2 regions of the Hahella sp. CR1 genome follow, and region 2 is predicted to be linked to the other one. Evidence: predicted binding sites of a transcription regulator. Region 2 holds the regulator's gene; the other holds the start of a gene.

Region 1 (10,296 bases), 350 kb from region 2:
CCGGCGTGGAGAATGTGGGCACGCCACTGTGAAAAAACGCTTCCCTGGCGTCGTACACCGTACTGTGGCCCAGCCAGCAGGTGAAAATATTCAGATGAGAGCGCTTACCCGCTTCTATCACCGCATCCGCCACCTGCAGGCTGTCTTCGGTCAGAGACGGCGCGTACAGCACCAGCACATTGGACACGTGCGGATCGCGTCCGAGTATCTCCAGGGTGCGGCGATACAGCTCCGGGTTGGCGTCATAGTTGAGATCAATCGGGTTACGGCGCGTCCAATAAGGCGGCAGATGCTTACCCAGTTCACTCACCGTTTCCGGCGACAGCGAACCCAGCTCGCCATTTAGAGACGCCAACCGATCCACCGCCAGCACCCCAGGACCCAGACCGTTGCTGATAATGTGCAAAGGCTCGCCGCGCACCGGTTTCATCCGGGTTAACGTCTCCAGCGCATCGAACATCTCATCGGCGCCGTTAACCCTCAACACCCCGGCGCGCCGGAATACCGCATCGAAAATCTTGTCGCCGTCCACGACCCCCAAGGGCAGCTCCGCAGGACGCCATTGCGATGCCGGAGTGCGTCCGCTTTTCACTGCGATCACCAGCTTCCCCCGCGACACCGCCCGCACGGCGGAAATAAAACGCCGGGGCGAATGAATGTTCTCCATGTGCAGCAAAATGGCTTTGGTGCTGCGATCCTGGGCCAGGTAATCGATCAGATCGTCCAGCCCGACGTCAATGCCGTCTCCCAGGGTAGTTAGGTGCGAAAAGCCGATTCCCCGGGTGAAGGCCCAGTCAATCACCGCACTGGCGAGAGAGCCGGACTGGCCGATATAAGCGATCTTGCCCGGCAACACGCCCATATGCATATAAGTCGCGTTCAGATTGCTGGCCGGGGACAACATACCGATAGTTTCCGGCCCCAGGATACGAATGCCGAACTCAGACGCAATTTCCTGAACGGAATACATCAGCGGCCGACCACTGCGGCTGTGGGTGCGCGACAAGCCGCCGGTCAGGATCATCGCGGTTTTAACTTTGACGTTTCCCAGCACCCGAACAATGCGCGGCACGCTCTCCGGCGGCGTACAGATAATGGCCAAGTCCGGCCGAAACGGCATTTGCTGGGGCCGTTTCACGCAGGGGACGCCATGCACGTCGTGATAGCCCTTGTCATTCACCACCACCAGACGGCCTGAATAGTCCGTGGACATCAGATTACGCAACACCATGCCGCCCAGATTATTGGAGCGTTCGGAGGCGCCAATCACCGCGATGGACTTAGGGTTGAACAACGCTTCTAAATGTCGGGTTCCCAATCTGTTTTCTCCATTTGCGTTGACAGGCTCCGGACCCGGCGACTGCGGAAACACCGCCGATATCTAAGATACATAGACCAATACCGGCCACTTTGACAGATATCAAGATCCCCCGCTTTGACTGACTTGGCGTAATTCGATACGCCCACCTCAATCGCGGGCGCGGACTATAACATTCGCCCCATCTCCGGTTTCAAGCCGTTATCGCTTTGCAGTAGACTAAAAGCCTCTAAAAGGAAAACAAAGATGAAAACCGCCCTTTTCTATCATAAAGACTGTACATTGCACGACATGGGCGAGGGGCATCCCGAAAGCCCTATGCGATTACAGGCGATTATGGACCGGCTTGAGCACGCCGGCATACTGCAGGAAGTGGATCTGGTCGAGCCGCAGGAAACCGACCGCGACAAAATCATTCGGGTGCATCCCTCCCGCTACGTTGAACAACTGGAAAATCTGAATCCGGACAAAGGCCGCATCATGGTCGATCCAGATACGGCATTGATGCGTCACAGCATGCGCGCCGCCTATCTGGCTGCGGGCTCTGCGGTAGAGGCGGCGGATATGGTGCTCAGCGGCCAGGCGAACACCGCCTTTTGCGCCGTGCGTCCCCCTGGCCATCATGCGGAACGCAGCAAGTCCATGGGCTTCTGCTTCTTCAACAATATCGCCATCGCCGCCCGCCACGCCATGGATTTTCATGGTCTGGAGCGCATCGCCATCGTGGATTTCGACGTGCATCAGGGCAACGGCACGGTGGACATCTTTCAGGATGATCCGCGGGTCCTGTTCTGCTCCAGCTTTGAGTATCCGCTGTATCCGTTCAGTCACCATGCGGTGGATCGCCCCAACATCATCAATACGCCGCTGGACGCCCACACTCGGGGCCTGCAATTCCGGCGTAGCGTTGAAAGAGACTGGCTCGCCCGCCTGCAGGATCACCGTCCGCAACTGATACTTATCTCAGCGGGGTTCGACGCCCATAAACATGACCCTCTGGCGCACCTGGAGCTGGAAGAAAGGGACTACCGCTGGATCACCCGTTTATTGATGGACGTGGCGCGGGTTTACAGCAGTGGGCGCATCGTTTCTATTCTGGAAGGCGGTTATAACCTGAACGCCCTGTCCGCCAGTGTGGAAGCGCACATGGAAGGTTTGATGGGGAATTGAAACGTCGCATGAGCGAGGGCTTAACTTTGTTTAGAAGCTCCGCCCGCCAACAGCGGACGGAGTTTCCATAAGGTTGCGAGAAAGCGGCCTGTTCAGGCCAGGTTAGACGAGACCTTTTTCCAACGCTTCCTGACGAATGCCGTCCCAGCCGTTTTTGACTTGCTTCAACAAGCCCGCCACTTCATCCAGAATGGTCGCGTCATTTTGCAGGTTGGCTTCAAACAAGCGACGCTCCATGTATTCGTACAAAGCATCCAGACGCTCTGCGATGTCGCCGCCTTTTTCTTTGTCCAGGAACTCGCGCAAACCGCCGACGATTTCAACCGCCTTGCCGATCAGCCGATTTTTGCCTTCAAAGTTATTGGCGAGAATCTGCCCTTTCGCCATGGTAATACGCTCCAGCGCACCGTCGAACAATAGCTGGATCAACTTGTGCCCATCCGCATCGACAATGCTGGTCTGACGATTCACGCTCTGATACTGATGTAACGCGTTCATTGTAATAGCAACCTCATAATTACTCGTCTGTGATCTTAAGCGCCTGGATCAGGCCCTTCGCTTAACCCTTGCTTCCAGTGGTGCTGGCCACCAGCGCTTCCAGCTGCGTGGACAAAAAGTTTTCCGTGTTCTTGAGCTGGGAAATAATCAAATCCGCGGCGGTGAACTGACGCGCCAGCCGATCCGTCAGGGCCGTAATGCGATCGTTCAACTCCGTCCGGTCTTCAGAGATTTTTTCCAGCTGTGAATTAAAGCCATTGATGGCGACCGTAATCAAACCGTCGGCGGACAGATAATTGTTCACCAGGTCGACCATCTGGTCTCCCACCCCTTCAATATAAGTCGCTGTGCCGCGTGCGCCAGTGGCGCCGCCGGTAATTTGCAGTTTGAGCCCTTTCGAGTCTCCGTCCGCAGAGGTCAGATACTGGCCCTTACCGGTAGCGGCTTTCCCATTGATCGTGCCGGCGACATCCAGGCCATCTACGCCGGTGGCGACAGTCAAACCCAGCTGCGCCGCGGTATTGGTGTCGATGGCGGTAATCTCGACCTTGGACGTACTGCCATATTCTCCAGAGGTGAACACCAGCTGGTTACTGCCGTCCAACGAAACAGTCACGCCAGAGCCTGCGATATTGGTGTCCGCATCCAGCTGAGTCTGAATTTCCGCAAGCAACTCACTGTCAGTATAAGTTCCGGCGGTCAGAGTAATGGTGTTGGACTCCACCCCGTTGACTTTGATCTTGAAGGTGTCGTTATCCGCATCAATGACTGTTGAGCCGCCCAGCGCCACATTGCCGGTGAAAGCGCCCTGCGTCGCCACCTGAGTGATATCAACGGCGTACGAGCCAATCTTGGTATTTATCCCGGCGCTGACGTACTTGACCTGCGCATCCGTCGTACGCCCCTGGTCGGCGAACAAAGCCGCTACGTCATTCGGATAACTTTGCAGCTTGTTTTGGAACGTGAGGCTGTTGAACTCCAGTTGTCCCGATTCTGAGTTGGTCGTAATTCCCAATTCAGACAAACTACGGACGTTAGCGCTTTCCAGCCCGGGAACAATTGAACTCAGCGTAGAGCGCAACTGGGTGGAGATAGTGCGCACAGTGGAGCTGCCCAGCAAAGTGCCTTTTTCTCCGGTATCACTGTCAAAAGCGGTGACTTCGCTAATGATTTCCTGCAAAGCATTATATTTATCCACTAAATCCTGGACCCTTTCGGTCACAGCATTCAGGTCTTTGCTAACGGTAACGTTGACTGCGCTTGCGGTTTCAGCATTTAAAGTCAGGGTCAGGCCGTCCACCACGTCATCGACGGTGTTCAACGAACGGGTGATGGATACGCCATTCAAAGTAAAGGCGGCGTCTTCCGCTGCGACGTCCTGAGTTAAATTCTGGTTGGTGGCGTTATAAATAAACTGGGAAATCCCCGAACCATCCGTACTGTTGCCGTCGTTATCCGTCGCTGAAATAGAAATGGCGTTCGCCACACCGGTTTTTGAAGCGGATAACACAAGCTGGTAGGAGGAGCCGTTGTAAATAACGGAGGAGTTAACGTCCAATCCCATATCGTTAATGGCGTCGGACAATCCCTGCAACGTATTGTTACTGCTATCAACGGTCAGGTTTTTGGTGACGCCGCCGACAGTAAAAGACAGCGTGCCTGTTCCTACAGTGGTGGTGTCTTTATCAGCGAAAGTGCCGGAACTCAATGATTGCGCAACGGCCAGATTGCTGACGGTGAGCGCATATGAACCAGTTTTCGCAGAGGTGTTGGCGGTAACGCCAACAGCAGAGCCGCTGGAAGTCGCCGTGTTGCTGGACATCGCTTCCGGCGTGCTCAATGTACGAGCGGATAAACGCAGGTCGGTAATTGCGCTTTTCAGACGACTCAAGTCGCTGAGTTTGGCCGTCACTTCATCTTCTTTGAGATTCAGCCTTTTTTCCGTCGGCTCACGCTCAGCACTGGCCAGCTTCTCGATTAATTCGCTGGTCAATACTCCCGAGCCGATGCCTATTGAAGAAACGCTTGCCATGTGACGCCAACCTCGCGGATTGTGTGTACGATCATATCTTTATTTATCGGCAAAAAGGGGCAAAACTTTGCCCCTTTTTTTGTTACGGATCGTAAATTCCTGCCGAACCCTATCTGATTCCGCCAAGCCTCACGCCTTGGCGGAAAACAGATTAACTGGTTCATCCTGCTGCAAGTTGCGAGCCAGCTTAAGGGCCAAGTCATCGGGAATCTGTCTCACTACTTCTTTTGTGGTTCTGTCCAAAACAGTAATGACCGTTCTTCCCGAGACCTCATCCAATTCGAACTGCAGGTCACGCTGCACAGATTGAACGTATTCATTCAACTTGGTCACCGCTTCCCTAAGCTCGTGGCTTTGCTCCCTCTCCAACTGTTGCTGTTGCTTATTGGCAATGTCGTTGGTGGGCTGGGCTGCAGAGCTCTGCTTCGCAGCCTGCGTATCAGGCGTAGACGTTGCTACCCCGGACTTAACCTTAGGTTCAATCGGAGGTGACGACGTCGCGGACTGAGCAGACGGCAGGTTCACGGGTTTAGTGGCCGCCGCCATACTCAGTTCAGTAGTCTTAACGTCATTCATATCTCACCTCTTAGCATGTCTTAACGCTTAAACCGGCCGGAAGAGAACATCCGGCCGGTATTTCACGTTAGTTCACTCCGTTACTGCAGGAGCGACAAGACTTGCTGGGGTCTTGCATTAGCCTGCGCCAATATCGAGATACCGGCCTGTTGCAGTACCTGCGCCCTTGACAACGCTGCGGTCTCGGATGCGAAGTCTGCGTCCCTGATCCGGCTGTTGGCGGAGTTCAGGTTCTCGTTGTTCACTTCCAAGTTCGCAATCGTGTTCTGGAAGCGGTTCTGGATGGCGCCCAGTTCCGCCTGTTTGGACGTTACAGTCTGCAGTGCGTTATCCACCGCCTTCAGAGCCGCTTCAGCGCCAGCTACAGTAGAGATATCCACATCCTGCAGCAGAGAGCCGCTTTCAGCGCCGCCGAATGTACCGATTCTCAGACCCGCTTTCGCCAGACCCGCAGAGTTGGTGTTGGATTCAACGTCTATCTGACCGCCAGACAACAGTGTCACAGAGCTGACAAAGGTCGTGGTGGTGATGCTGGCCATCGCTGTGGCGCCGCTGATGTCGATGTTACGACCGTCCGCAGCCACCAGAGTGAAGGAGTCAGAGTCCAGTACTTCCGCAGTAACGCCAGTCTGACCGGATTTCTGGTTGATCGCATCGATGATCGCAGCCTGTTTCACAGCGACGTCGTCAGTGGTGCTGAAGCTCGCAGTGATGGACACGCCGTTGACCGTAATCGTCGCAGAGGCAGTCGTGGTAGTCAGGTTGCCTGAGTTAACACGGTTTTCGTTAGCCAGCGCGGTAACGCCAGTCTGGTCAGACGAACGGTTGATCGCAGCCGCTTTCGCGATGGCGCTACCGTCCGCATTCGCAGTGGAAGCCGTGTCGTCAGTGCTCAAGCTGGGCCCGATACCCACGTTGTTGATGACGATGTCGCCAGTCACCAAAGCGGTGGTGGTGCCATTATCACTCACAATACCTGCGTTGTTTCCGCTGAATGACCCTACTTCAAAGCCGGCGTTATCGATGTTGCCTGTAGTCGTGGTGAGTGCAATGTCGCTGCCGTCATCGCTTGAAAGCGAGTAGGTGCCGACATAGGCGTTACCCAGGGAGCTTGCCGCGGCCAAACCAAAGGTAGCCAAGGTGTTGCTCGTAGTTTCAGTCAATACGATGTTACGACCGTCGTCAGCCACCAGGGAGATACCCTTGGCGGTGTCGCCGTCGAAGACCGCGCGCACGCCTGTGGCGCCGGATTTTTCGTTAATGGCGTCCGCTGTCGCTTGCAGGTTCTGCTCGACAGTCAAGGTGGTGCCTTTACTCAGGTTGATGCTGACCCCGTTCAGGTTCAAGCTCACGTTCGCCGCAGTCGCGTCGGCGGTAGTGGTGCCCGCGACATAGTTCGCGTCGACAGTAGCGGTGACGCCTGTCTGATCGGATACATCATTAATCGCCGCCGCCTTAGCAATGGCGCTTGACGCCGCATGGCTGGTGGAAGCCGTGTCGTCAGTACCCACAGATGCGCCCACGGAGATGCCATTGATAACGATGTCCCCTGCAACCATTTCATTGCCGGTGCTGCCTACAACCAGAGCGGTCGTAGTCGTTCTGCTGGAAATACCGCTGGTGTCCGCTGTTCCCAAAGTGCTGGTGTCCAGCTTGGAGATGGTCACGCTGATGGTGTTCCCCAGGTTAGCGCCAGTTTGGAAAACGGAATTCTGGAAAGAGCCGTCCAGCAGTTTCTTACCGTTGAAGTTGGTAGTTGCAGCGATGTTTTCAATCTCGCTGATCAGCTGGCCAACCTCTTCCTGCAAGGCTTCACGGTCGATAGTTGAGTTAGTGTCGTTCGCAGATTGCAGTGACAGTTCACGAATACGCTGTAAGCTGTCTTTCATTGAACTCAAAGCGCCTTCAGCGGTCTGCGCCAATGAGATCGCGTCTCCCGCGTTACGAACCGCGACGTTAGTGCCGCGAATCTGAGCGTCGAAACGTGTTGAAATCGCCAGACCTGCCGCGTCGTCTTTTGCGCTGTTGATGCGGAGACCCGAAGAAAGCCGCTGCAACGACGTATCTCCTGACCGCTGTGAAGCGTTCAGGTTACGCTGCGCATTCAACGACGCAATGTTGGTATTAATTATTTGAGGCATGTTTGCTTCTCCTGTAACCCTTCTCACTCGGTTAAGAGGTTCTCGCTTCTACACAGCAGGGCCGGTCGAACTGCGCTAACCCGTTGTCCTTAGTAACGGCTTCAGGAGAAGATTCTTTAGTTAATTTTTGCCTGCTCTTTGTAATGAAATGTAAGCCTTAACCCCATGACTTCACGCTCACGCAAAGTCATCGGGATCATTGATCGAACGGCGCACCCAGGGATCTGTCTCAAGGTCGAATTTTTTGTACATAACCTGAAGAAAATGTTTATGTACATCAAGGAGAAAGCGCAGCATGGTCTGTCTCCATTCTTCCATGAAGGTCAGCCTCTCCGCATCATTCTGAATGGCCAGCGTATGCGCGAAACCGATATAAAGAAAATGTCTGATAGAGCCCCGCAACAGGAAATAAAATTCTTTAGCTTTAACTTGCACCTGATCTTCCATGTAAGTGTTGATGCGGTTACAGACTCTGTTCATTTCATCTTTGCTGGTAATGGGCGCCTGCAAAAATGTCGAAACATCGTCGCTGAACTGCCCGAACAAGACATTTAAGCGGTCTCGCTTCTTCTCAAGCACGTCTACCGGTATTTTTTCGTGCTGCGACGCGTAGAGGTAATCCACCACCTTCTGCTTCTTGTCGCTGCTCGCGTTGAGCGCCGTCAGGGAAATCGGTAATGGTCCCGGCGCCACCCACTCAGAGCCCTCAATCTTGGCCCCATGAGAAAAATTGTAGACTTTGCCGCGCTCAGGGAAGTCACGCAGACTGTTTTCCGCTTTGCGTTTGGCGGCGAAATATTGCGGTGACGTCAAAACGGAGCCGCCGTCAACACCCTCCACCTTAAACACATGCTGGCCGTCGTAATCCACGCTGCGCTTGAACGCCTCATGGGCGTCGTCGTCGTAATAGATCGAGCTTTGCGCATGGTGATGGCGTCTGTCCGTGAACCCAAAGTCCATTCCAAACAACAAGATGTTCTTGAATCCGTAGTGCAGCGCCCAGGCTAACCCGAGGTTCGTGCAAGTGGGAGTTCCCCCGCGGATGATCTGCCCATGCTCGGGAAACATGGTCGCCAGCCCACACTCTTCTTTGATGTAAGCGCGCCGTTCGCCAAACAACTGGTATACGATCGGGCTGATGTGAATAGGAGCAATAACTTTTATCGAATTCAAGTAATCGGGATCTTTAAGCCGCTCCAACTGCCCGACCACATATTGATAGTCAGACTCCAGTTCGACATGAATATCCGGTTTGATTCCCATCGGATGCAACGCAGTGATGGAGGAGCCGCATGAAATGATCAACGCGCCGCGCTGTTGCATCTCCCGTAACTGATCTATGCGCATGTCCAGGGAGGGACCCGCCCCTACAATGCACACCGGCACATCGGTTATGTCATTGACAGGCGGCGGCAATAACTCAACGCCGCTATATATATTGTGCGCCGCCTGATTAAGCTGGTTGACCTCATCGTCATAATTGCCCCAGGAAACCAGGAACACATACAGGTCGTCGCACACCTTTTCAGATAAATTATCGTGGGACTTCAGGCCGCGATGATTATAAAACAGCGTCGCGAGAGGAAAAGCTGGCGGTGTCGTAACCAGGTTATTCCACAGCAGCGCCCACTGTGAGTATTCGTCTTCCTGCCCGCCCAGCAGAAAGTGAATGGTGCGCCCTTCCGCGCCGTCATACTTGCGGCAGATCTCCGCCCAGTCGACGGCGTACAGACTCGCGGCGAAATGATCCAGATTAGGCTCAAAAACCACGGCGTAGTTGACCTTGTGCTGCTCCAGGAAGGCCTCAATGTGATAACCCACGCCGCACCCGAGGAAGACAATGCAGGGATAAGAATCCCCCAGCCAAAAATGATTGAAGTTCGACTTGTTAATAGGAGATTTTCGAATAATGGCGTCAGCGGCTTTGAAGAAAAACCTTGGAAAGCAGTAATCGCCGGGAAACGGCGGGTCAATAGAAACCACCTTGCCGCCTTCACTGTAGACCTTGGTGAATTCCTTGATTTCGTTCAGAGCATAGGCCTTGGCTTTACCGCCGTATACGGAATGGCCTTCATCGTGAATATCCACTTCACCAGCGTCAGGGATGATATTCAGCTTGGATTTTTTCATCTGATAGTTCAGGAAGTGCTTATATATGCCGGGAAAGTGGTCTTTGAAGTAGGCTAAATTCTTTTCCCTGCGCTCGATGAAAGGCTTAAGTATTTCCGCTTGATCGGTCATTGCTTCTATCTCTTTTTTAGTTTTTCCGAACGAGAAAATTGGGGCGGCAATTTTCCGTCACTCGAAAAATTTTTAGTGAACAGACAAAGTTAGCGTAGCAGTGATCTGCCCATTACTCCTGTTTTCGCCACTTTTAACGCCTCTATCTTTCAAGCTCGGCAATTATCATGCCGCCATTTCCGCAGCCGCTTCAAAAAGGGAGGCGTCAGCTTACGCGCCTTTCTTTGCAAGGCGGCGCTATCTATATGAAGGAGAGAGCGATTGTTATCCCCATTTTCCTCTTGGCGGCAAGCGGCAACTTTTTGACCGCCCCTTGGCAA
Region 2 (10,296 bases):
CATTACTCAACAAATATCCTTTAATGCCTGCGGCGACCTCCGCCGCCCTTTAGTTAAGCCGCGCCGCCCGCCTGGGCCTGAGTCGGCGGATTGAACCCCACGTTGGCTTCCAACAGGTCATGCAACAGTTTTTCATAGCCGCGCACGCCATGGGTGGCGGCGTCGTACATGGAAGGAATCACGCCCGCCCGGCTGGCGTCGCGGAATTTGGTGTCCACGGGAATCGCATAGCGCCAGACCACATCGCCATACTGATGTCGCAGCGTGCGGAAGGTCTGCACCGACGCCTGCGTGCGACGGTCGAACATCGTGGGAATGACAGTATAGGAAAGCGGATTCTTCTGACTCTTCATCACCATGCCAAGGGTGTGCAGCATGCGTTCCAGCCCCTTCAGCGCCAGAAATTCCGTCTGCACCGGAATCAGAATATGCTGGCAGGCCGCCAGCGCATTGATGAGCAATACGCCAAGCACCGGCGTGTTATCCAGAAAGGCGTAATCGAAGTCGTCCCACAAGTGCGCCAGCGCCTTGGAAATGATTAATCCCATGCCTTCCACACCCACCATTTTCCGCTCCAGCGTGGCTTGCGCCGTAGACGCCGGCAACAGCTTAAGATTGGGGTGGCTGGTGTCGCGGATCAGAGTGCGCGGCAAATCCGCCGGCACTTTGCCCTCATGCATGAATAAGTCGTATACGCTGCCGCGGATACTGTCCGGGTCATATTTAAAATAAGACGTCAGCGAGCCGTGCGGATCAAGGTCCAGCAACAGCACCCGCTTGCCTTGTTGCGCCAGAATCCCGCCGAGGGCGACGGCGGTGGTGGTTTTACCCACGCCTCCTTTTTGATTCGCGACGGTCCAGATTCGCACGGTCGATACTCCCCGCGTTGATGTTCAGATAGGTGACGACAGCGCGTCACAGCGTCTCTGCGGCGCATATTCGTCATGTCGCAACAGAGTTCCTAATGACAGTATAGAAGCTCACAGTGACGGACATTAATGACAATCCTTATGCGCAACGTCGGCAAATCAGCGCCGCAATCCGTCTCTCCCTGTTTCGCCATGGTGGGACAGCACGATATATGCCAACGCCGGGATCTCGCGGCCTGTTTCAGCAGGATAAACCGTCAATTGGCGGGAAAACTGCGCGTCTGCCCTGACCTGGTCAGCGCCGCATGGTGAGACGCACTTTGGCGTCCTTGGCCACCAACAAAACCACTCGACGGTTTCTTTGCCGCCCCTCGGTGGTATCGTTACGGGCGACCGGCTGATATTCGCCGTATCCCACCGCCGCCAGACGTCTTGGGTCAACGCCGCCGATAATCAGCAAGCGCGCCACCGCCGCAGAACGCGCCGAGGAAAGCTCCCAGTTGGAAGGATAAATCGAGCTGCGAATAGGCACGTTGTCAGTGAAGCCCTCCACCAGAATGGCGTTGGGGTAGTCTTTGAGGATGCCGGCGATGCCGTCGATCAGATTGAACGCAGCGTCCACCGGCACGGCGTCGCCACTGTTGAACAGCAGATTGTTACGCAGGGACAGCTCGATCCAGTTGTCATTCTCGTTGATGGACACCATGCCTTGTCCAATCAACCCTTTTAGCCGGTAGTTAAACCGATTGGCGATTTCCCGCAAGCGCTCCCCTTCCTGCTCTTCCGTGGTTTCGCCGGGCTGGCTTTCCGGACTGTCGAAAGGCTGTATCGCAGGCGATTCACTTTGCGGAGGCGCCGCTGTCTGCTGTCCAACCTGAATAGGGTTAAGGCTGCGTTGCGTGGCGTTGAACACCCCTTCCAACGTTTCAGACAGGACTTTGTACTTGCCCTCGTTGACGGAGGAAACCGAATACATCACCACGAAAAACGCGAACAGCAGGGTGATGAAGTCCGCATAGGACACCAGCCAGCGTTCGTGGTTATGGGATTCTTCCCGGTTGCGGCGGCGCTTTCTCATAACTGGCGACTCCCGCTTATCGACATGAAGGGGTAACAACAGGCTTCATTACAGAAACCCTTTCAGCTTCAATTCTATTGCTTTGGGATTCTCTCCTTCGGCGATAGCGACGATGCCTTCGATCATCATTTCCCGCAGCAGCGATTGCTCGTGCACAATGCCTTTCAATTTATTGGCGATGGGAAAGTAGAACAGGTTGGCCAGCGCGACCCCGTAGATAGTGGCGACAAAGGCCGTGGCGATGCCGGGCCCTAACATGGAAGGGTCCTCCAAATGGCTCATGACCTGAATCAACCCAAGCACGGCGCCGAGAATCCCCAATGTAGGCGCGTAGCCGCCCATAGCTTCATAGACTTTGCTGGCGTCCAGATCACGCTGCTCGCGGCTGTTAAGCTCCAGTTCCATGATGCTGCGGATGGATTCCGGCTCAGCGCCGTCCACCAGCAGTTGCAGCCCTTTGCGGGAAAACGGATCGCGCTCTTTTTCCGCTACGGACTCCAATCCCAACAGCCCTTCCTTGCGCGCCACCATGCTCCAGGAGATGACCTTCTGGATGTCGTCTTCAAAGCTAAGATAGGGAGGGAGAAAAACCCAGAGAAACTGCTTAAAGGAACGCTTCAACACCTTGCCGGAGTGCTGCAGCACGATAGCGCCGAACGTGCCGCCAATGACGATCAGCGCCGCCGGCAGATTCAGTAAGGAGGAAACATCGCCGCCTTCGATCAGGTTGCCGCCGATGATCGCCACCAGGGCGATCAGGACGCCCACGATGCTGAGTAAGTCCATTATCCGACACCGTCAATCAACCGCGGCGCAAATTCATCCAGGGCTAAGACTTCATCCGACAGACCGGCGGTGGCCACCGCCATCGGCATACCGTAAATCACACTGGTCGCTTCATCCTGAGACCAGACCACAGAACCACTCTCTTTCAGCATGCGACAACCTTCGCGGCCGTCCGCGCCCATGCCGGTCAAGATGACGCCCAGTACTTTGCCGGGAAACATCTTGGCGCAGGAGCCGAAAGTGACGTCCACGCAGGGTTTGTAGTGCAAGCGCTCGTCGCCGTCGAGAATTTTGACCCGAGCCTGAGCACCAACGCGTTCAATCAAAGTCTGTTTGCCTCCGGGGGCGATGTAGGCCCATCCGGGCTTGAGGATCTCGCCGTTCTCCGCCTGTTTGACGGACAGTTGCGACAGACGATTCAGACGTTCAGCAAACGCCGGCGTGAAAGAGGCCGGCATATGCTGCACCAGCACCAGCGGCGCAGGGAACGCGCCCGGTAAGCGGGTGAGAATTTTTTGCAGCGCCACCGGACCGCCAGTGGAAGTGCCGATCAGCACCACTTTATAGTCCTGACGCGGCGTGCGTCGGGTTTTCGCCACCTTCACTTCCGGTTTTGGCTCTACCTTCGGTTCCGGTTTGGCCGGCGGCGCCTTGGCGCGTGGTTCCACGGCGCGCGGCGTCGGCGCGGCGGGCTTGGGCGGCTCGCGTACAGGCGTCGGCGGCGCAGGTTTGGCCGGTTCCGGCGCTGGAGCGGAGGCCCCGGACATACGATATTTGGCTCGCGAAACTTCTTTAATGCGGTCGTGCAGCAGGCGTTTGATCTTGGAGGCGTCGCCGGACATCGCCTCGAAGCTCTTCGGTAGAAAATCCACCGCGCCGGCTTCCAGGGCGTCAAAGGTCACTCGTGCGCCTTCGTAGGTAAGAGAGGAAAACATCAAGACCGGCGTGGGCTGAGTCCGCATGATTTCCCTAACCGCAGTAATGCCGTCCATGACCGGCATCTCGTAGTCCATGGTGATGACGTCGGGCTTCAGTTTAAGCGCCATGTCCACGCCTTCGCGGCCATTGCTGGCCGTGCCGACGACATCGACATCGCTGATGGAGTTCAGGATCTCGCAAAGGCGACGTCTGAAAAATCCCGAATCATCTACTACCAGGACCTTTAAGGCCATTCATCGGTCTCCCGTTTTTGGAAATCACTCCGCCGCTGCGCCTTATGACAGGCGCTCAGCCTGCGGAAGCCGCGGGCTCCGTTTCATCCGAGTCCGCCACCAACTGACTCTTCCTGAACGTCGGCCGACCGTATACTTTGCTGGACTTGGCGTAGCGTCCAAGCATGCTGGGAATGTCCAGTATCAGCGCAATGCGCCCGTCTCCGGTGATAGTGGCGCCGGCCATTCCCGGCGTGCCGTGCAGCATTTTGCCCAAGGGTTTAATGACCACCTCTTCCTGGCCGACCAGCTGATCGACCACAAAGCCCACGCGCTTGGTGCCGACAGAGACAATCACCACATGACCATTCTCTTCCGTAGGTTCGAATTGCGCGCCTTTCACCAGCCAGCGTTTGATGTGGAACAGCGGGAACACATTCTCGCGCACCACAATACATTCCTGCCCATCAACGATATTAGTCTGGGTCAGGTCAAGGTGGAATATTTCCACCACGCTCACCAATGGGAAAGCGAACGCCTGATCTCCCAGCATCACCATCAAGGTCGGCATGATGGCGAGGGTCAACGGCACTTTGATTACAATGCGCGAACCGCGCCCCAACTCTGATTCAATATGGATAGTGCCGTTCAACTGGGTGATCTTGGTTTTGACCACATCCATCCCGACGCCACGCCCGGACACATCGGATATTTCCGTCTTGGTGGAGAAGCCCGGCGCGAATATCAGGTTATACGCCTCGTTGTCGGTGAGACGCTCCGCGGCGTCCACGTCGTAGATGCCTTTTTCCACTGCTTTCTGACGCAACACCACCGGGTCCATACCCGCGCCGTCGTCTTCGATGGACAGCAGAATATGATCGCCTTCCTGCTCCGCCGCCAGCACCACGCGCCCTACCCGCGGTTTGCCTTTTTGCTCGCGCGCTTCGGGAGATTCGATACCGTGGTCCACTGCGTTACGCACCAAGTGGACCAGTGGGTCGGACAGAGCTTCGACCAGGTTCTTATCCAGGTCGGTGTCTTCCCCACGCAACACCAGATTGACTTCTTTGCGCAGGTTGCGCGCCAGATCCCTCACCACGCGGGGGAAACGGCCAAATACTTTCTTGATGGGCTGCATCCGCGTCTGCATGACGGCGGATTGCAAGTCGCTGGTAACCACGTCCAGATTGGACACGGCTTTGCTCATGTTCTCGTCGGCGAACTCTTCGCCTAAACGCTTAAGACGGTTACGCACCAGCACTAGTTCGCCGACCATGTTCATGATGTCGTCGAGGCGTTTGGTGTCCACCCGCACCGTGGTTTCCGTCGCGATGCTGGCCTGGGCGTCTTTTCCAGCGGCGGCGCTCGCCGCAGGCTGACGCCGTTCTTCGTCCGGCTCGGCGCGGGCTGGAGCTGGCGCGGGCTTGACGACTTTGGGCGGTTCTTTCTTGACCGGCTCCTTCTTGGCGGGCTCTTTTTTCACAGCCGCCTTTTCCGCCGGTTTCGCCGCGGCGGGCTTGGCGCCGCCGGTAGGACTAGGTCCCTTGCCGGAGCCGTGTAACTCGTCCAGCAGTTTTTCGAATTCGTCGTCGGTAATCAGTTCCGAGTCGCCAGCGGCGGCTTCCTCTTTTTTCTCTACTTTCTTTGCAGGCTTTTCAGGCTCGGCTTTTGCCGCAGGTTTGCCTTTCTTATCCGCAGCGGGGGCTTTCTTCTGCTCAGTCCCGTCAGAGACGGCGCCGTCAAACTTGCCTTTGCCGTGCAGTTCATCCAGCAAGGCTTCAAATTCATCGTCGGTGATTTCATCACCATCGCCGGCGGACACGGCTTCAGCCGCTTCTTCCTGAGGAACCGGAGCGGGTTCGGGAGCAGCCTTGGCGGGTTTGCCTTCCTGGGGACCTCCAAACTTACCGGGACCATGCAGTTGATCCAACAGTTTCTCGAACTCGTCTTCGGTGATTTCATCGCCTTCGCCTTTCGACTCCGACGCCTCCGCTTTCTCGCCGCCGTCTTCATCGTCCAGGGCGTTGAGCAGATTCTCGAATTCGTCGTCGGTGATATCGCCTTCCGCCGACGCCACAGGCTCTTCAACTTCTTCAGCCGCGTCTTCTTCGTGCTCTTCCACGGCTTCTTCGGCGGGCTCGTCAGCCTCTTCCGCCACAGCAGCGGACTCGCCGCTGGCCAGTCGCTCCAGGGCAGCCATGAGTTCGGGCGCGGCGGGGGTCAGTTCTTCCCGCATTTTCACCTGGGAAAACATTTCGTTGACGGCGTCCAGCGTCTGCAGCACGACATCCATCAATTCGGAGTCGACGCCGAGCTGGCCGTTTCGCAACAGGTCAAAGACGTTTTCCGCCACGTGGCAGCATTCCACCAGGGCGTCCAACTGAAGGAAACCGGCGCCGCCTTTGACGGTGTGGAACCCACGGAAAATGGCGTTCAGCAGATCGCGGTCGTCCGGGTTCTGCTCCAGTTCCACCAACTGCTCTGAGAGCTGTTCAAGAATTTCTCCCGCTTCGACTAGAAAGTCCTGCAGGATTTCTTCGTCCGCTTCAAACCCCATTCATGTGCTCCTCAGAAACCAAGGCTGGAAAGAAGGTCGTCCACGTCGTCCTGGCTGGCGACGACATCTGAGCGTCCTTCGGTCTGGATCTGCGGGCCGTGCCCTTTTGTAATAGACTCTTCTTCGGCTTTCATCTCATGCTGAATGCCTGTTATGCGGTCAACCTTGCCCGCCATGGCGACCAGCTTGACCAGATTCACTTCTACTTCCTTGACCAGACCGGTAACCTTGTTGATGACCTGTCCCGTGAGATCCTGAAAGTCCTGAGCCAATAATATTTCCGACAGATTGGTGTACACCTTGTCGCTGTTAGCGGCCAGATCCACCAAAAACTTATCAATGCGCTTATACAGCTCACGGAACTCAGAGGGGTCCATTTCCCGACGGCGCAGTCGTCCCCAGGCTTCCTTCAGCTCATGGGCCTCCTGCTTCATCTCTATCGCCACAGGCATGCTCGCTTCCACCATATCCATGGTCTTGTTGGCGGCTTTGTTGGTCATATCGACCACATAGGAAAGGCGATCAGAGGCGTCAGCGATTTTCGACAGCTCCTCCTCCTGATTCATCCTCACATTGCCCATGTCGATATTGAAATTGCGTATGGCTTCGTGCAACGAACGGGTCAACTTGCCCACTTCGTGGTACAGCGTACGGTCCCGAGTGTCATTAAGGTCGGAAATTACCCGCAACGCTTCGCCAAAGTCCCCCTTACTAACGTGCTCCATCAAGCTCGCCGCCTGCTCGCTCAAGCGCGTCTCAATTTCCTCTTGGGAGGAGGATGGTGGCTGCTGTTCATTGGTCATAGTAATTCCTGCGGTTTTATTATGAGTCGATCCGCTCGAAGATTTTCTCTATCTTTTCCTTCAGCACGGCCGCAGTAAACGGCTTCACCACATACCCGTTAACACCCGCCTGCGCCGCTGCGACAATCTGATCCCGTTTGGCTTCCGCCGTCACCATGAGCACCGGCAGGTTTTTCAGACTATCATCAGCGCGAACAGCCTGGAGTAATTCGATTCCCGTCATTCCGGGCATATTCCAGTCAGTGACCAGAAAATCAAACTTCCCGGTTTTTAACATCGGCAGCGCGGTGGACCCGTCATCCGCTTCATCGGTATTGGTGAAGCCCAAATCCCGAAGCAGGTTTTTAATAATCCGCCTCATTGTTGAAAAGTCATCTACAACGAGGATTTTCATGTTCTTGTCCAATGTAACCTCCACAATGGCGACGCTGGAAACCCTTTGATTTCATTACTCTACTGAGTAAGTCTAGCTGGTCGCGCCGTACTATCCAGTTTTTTGATACAAGTTGTTTTAGAAAACATGACCGCAGGATGCTGATTTCGAAAAAACATTAACCTGCGCAGGCAATGGCTTGATTTAGCTGTTTTTCCAGTCTGAGAGACGGGATCGCAGTCGCAAGGTCGCCTGGGAATGAATCTGACTGACCCGGGACTCGCTGACTGAGAGCACCTGGCCGATTTCCTTGAGGTTGAGTTCTTCGTCATAGTAGAGAGACAGCACCAGCTTCTCCCGTTCCGGCAAACCGTCTATCGCGGCGCTCAATTTTTCCAGAAAGGCGTTTTGTTCGATGTCGCTGAGGGGATTGTCGGTGGTTAACGTTTCGTCGTCAGAGCCGCCCTCCCCGTGAACGCCCAGCTCTTCCAGGCTGAACAGCTTCCCCGAACTGGCGTCGCGCAGGCTGGCGTGGTATTGCTCCAGGGGTATGCCCAGCTCTGCCGCCACTTCCGCATCCGACGCGTCTCGGCCGGTGCGGGCTTCAATAGTGTGTATCGCGTCCGCGATATTGCGGGCGTTGCGGTGCACGGAGCGCGGCACCCAATCGCCTTTACGAATTTCGTCCACCATGGCGCCGCGAATGCGGATGCCTGCATAGGTTTCGAATTTGGCGCCTTTGCTGGCGTCATATTTCTGCGCGGCTTCCAGCAGTCCGATCATGCCCGCCTGAATCAAATCATCCACCTGCACGCTGGCGGGCAGACGGGCGATCAGGTGATGCGCGATGCGCTTGACCAGAGGCGCGTATTGCCTGACCAAAGTGTCGGCGCGCTCCGCCCGCGTCTCGCTATACATCATATAAGTGTTCGCCAATGACATGAATTTGCGCGCAAGGCCTGCAATAAACCGGATGATTTCAACAAAAACGTTCTCATGGGTGTTTGAGGATATGTCCGGCGCAGCCATCACGCCTTATCGCAAGCGCCCGGGATATAGCCGCCGGGCGAGCCCTCGCATTCCGTCCGGCACGTGTCTAACTGTGCACCAGACGCTCCACAAAGAATTCCAAATTGCCTCTCGGCGCCGTCGGCAAAGGCCAGTTGTCCACTTTTTGCGCCAGCTGGCGGTACGCCAACGACGCTTTGGCGCGCGGATAGGCTTCGTACACAGGACGTTGCCGTTGCACCGATTTGCGTACGGCTTCGTCGAATGGAATGCTTCCTACATATTGTAGCGCAACTTCCAAAAAGCGTTCGGTGACCTTGGATAATTTACCGAACAAATGCCGCCCTTCCTGCTCGGAGCGAACCATGTTGGCGAGCACCCGAAAACGGTACATATCGTGGTTCTTGTTGAGCAGTTTGATGACGGCATAGGCGTCAGTAATGGAGGTGGGCTCGTCGCACACCACCACCAGGGCTTCCTGGGCCGCGCGCACGAAGGAAAGCACTTGTTCGGAGATACCCGCCGCCGTGTCGATCACCAGCACGTCCAGGTCGTCGCTGATGTCGCTGAAGGCGTTGATCAGACCCGCATGTTCAAGAGGAGACAGATGAGTAAGATGCTGGGTGCCGGATGACGCCGGGACGATCTTTATCCCCCCCGGCCCTTCGATCATGACTTCCCGCAGGGTGCAATCCCCCGCCAGCACATCCCCGATATTGCGCGAGGCGGTGACGCCGAGCAACACATCAATATTCGCCAGTCCGAGGTCCGCATCCAGCAGCACGACGCGACGTCCCAGGTCCGCTAACGCGAGGGACAGATTTATGGAAACATTGCTCTTGCCGACACCCCCCTTTCCTCCGGTGACTGCAATAACTTGAACCGGATGTACTTTACTCATACCGGTAGATATCTCCTGTTATTAGACGGCGCGGCGTTGACCCCGCACTCAATAGTTTAGACCACCAGTTCCGCAGCGAAGCGACTGGTGTTATTAGTTTGTTCGGTCTCCCGCCGGGTCCGCCGCCACAAAGCGTCCGCGCGCGCCACCAGGGCATGCGCTTTCGCCGGATGAATGTCATCGGGTATTTTCTGTCCGTCGGTGACATAGGCGACCGGAAGCCGGTTCAGGATGGCCATGCTCAACACTTCACCCAGACTGAACGCTTCATCCAGTTTGGTCATGATACAGCCGGAAAGCCCCAACATCTTATAGTAATGATAGGTGGATTTCATGACCTGCGGTTGGTTAACTGCCGACAATACAAGATAATTTCTGATGCGGTGACGAGTCACTTTCAGGTCTTTCTGCTGACGCTCCCAATTCGGGTCCTGGGGCGTCAATCCGGCGGTGTCCACCAGCACCAGACGTTTGTTGGCGAGACGGTCAAGCAGATCGTCCAGGCTGTTCTCTTCATCCACCACGTACACCGGCACATTCAGCAAGCGTCCAAAGGACTGCAATTGCTGCTGACTGGCCACCCGGAAACGATCGGTGGTGACCAGCGCCAGTTTTTCGGCGCCGTAGTGAACCACGAAACGCGCCGCCAGTTTGGCGAGGGTGGTGGTTTTGCCGGAGCCGGTCGGCCCCAGCAGCGCGCAGACTCCGCGCTGATGAATCAGTTCTTCATTTTCCGCCTTCAAACCATGCGCCAGACGCGCCATCAGGTT

The links. Region 2 encodes FliA, which starts transcription of late flagellar genes. Its sites were predicted from a motif close to CTAAAGTTNNNNNNNNNNCNGCCGATA; they were not measured.
Region 1: a site for FliA is predicted at 7,829-7,855, ahead of ONV78_RS13030 (flagellin). Genes of this name have one in related genera too.

Annotation. Positions count from the first base shown of each region.
Region 1 is NZ_JAPELK010000004.1:525,065-535,360, reverse strand. It holds gene ONV78_RS13055 (bifunctional acetate--CoA ligase family protein/GNAT family N-acetyltransferase) at 1-1,318, opposite strand, end outside; gene ONV78_RS13050 (histone deacetylase family protein) at 1,565-2,488, shown strand; gene fliS (flagellar export chaperone FliS) at 2,591-2,986, opposite strand; gene fliD (flagellar filament capping protein FliD) at 3,048-5,018, opposite strand; gene ONV78_RS13035 (flagellar protein FlaG) at 5,148-5,594, opposite strand; gene ONV78_RS13030 (flagellin) at 5,675-7,735, opposite strand; gene ONV78_RS13025 (6-hydroxymethylpterin diphosphokinase MptE-like protein) at 7,913-9,976, opposite strand.
Region 2 is NZ_JAPELK010000004.1:171,842-182,137, reverse strand. It holds gene ONV78_RS11465 (chemotaxis protein CheW) at 1-3, opposite strand, end outside; gene ONV78_RS11460 (ParA family protein) at 54-869, opposite strand; gene ONV78_RS11455 (hypothetical protein) at 999-1,181, shown strand; gene motD (flagellar motor protein MotD) at 1,165-1,947, opposite strand; gene ONV78_RS11445 (flagellar motor protein) at 1,996-2,733, opposite strand; gene ONV78_RS11440 (chemotaxis response regulator protein-glutamate methylesterase) at 2,733-3,905, opposite strand; gene ONV78_RS11435 (chemotaxis protein CheA) at 3,961-6,441, opposite strand; gene ONV78_RS11430 (protein phosphatase CheZ) at 6,453-7,244, opposite strand; gene cheY (chemotaxis response regulator CheY) at 7,264-7,650, opposite strand; gene ONV78_RS11420 (RNA polymerase sigma factor FliA) at 7,822-8,538, opposite strand; gene ONV78_RS11415 (MinD/ParA family protein) at 8,714-9,526, opposite strand; gene flhF (flagellar biosynthesis protein FlhF) at 9,583-10,296, opposite strand, start outside.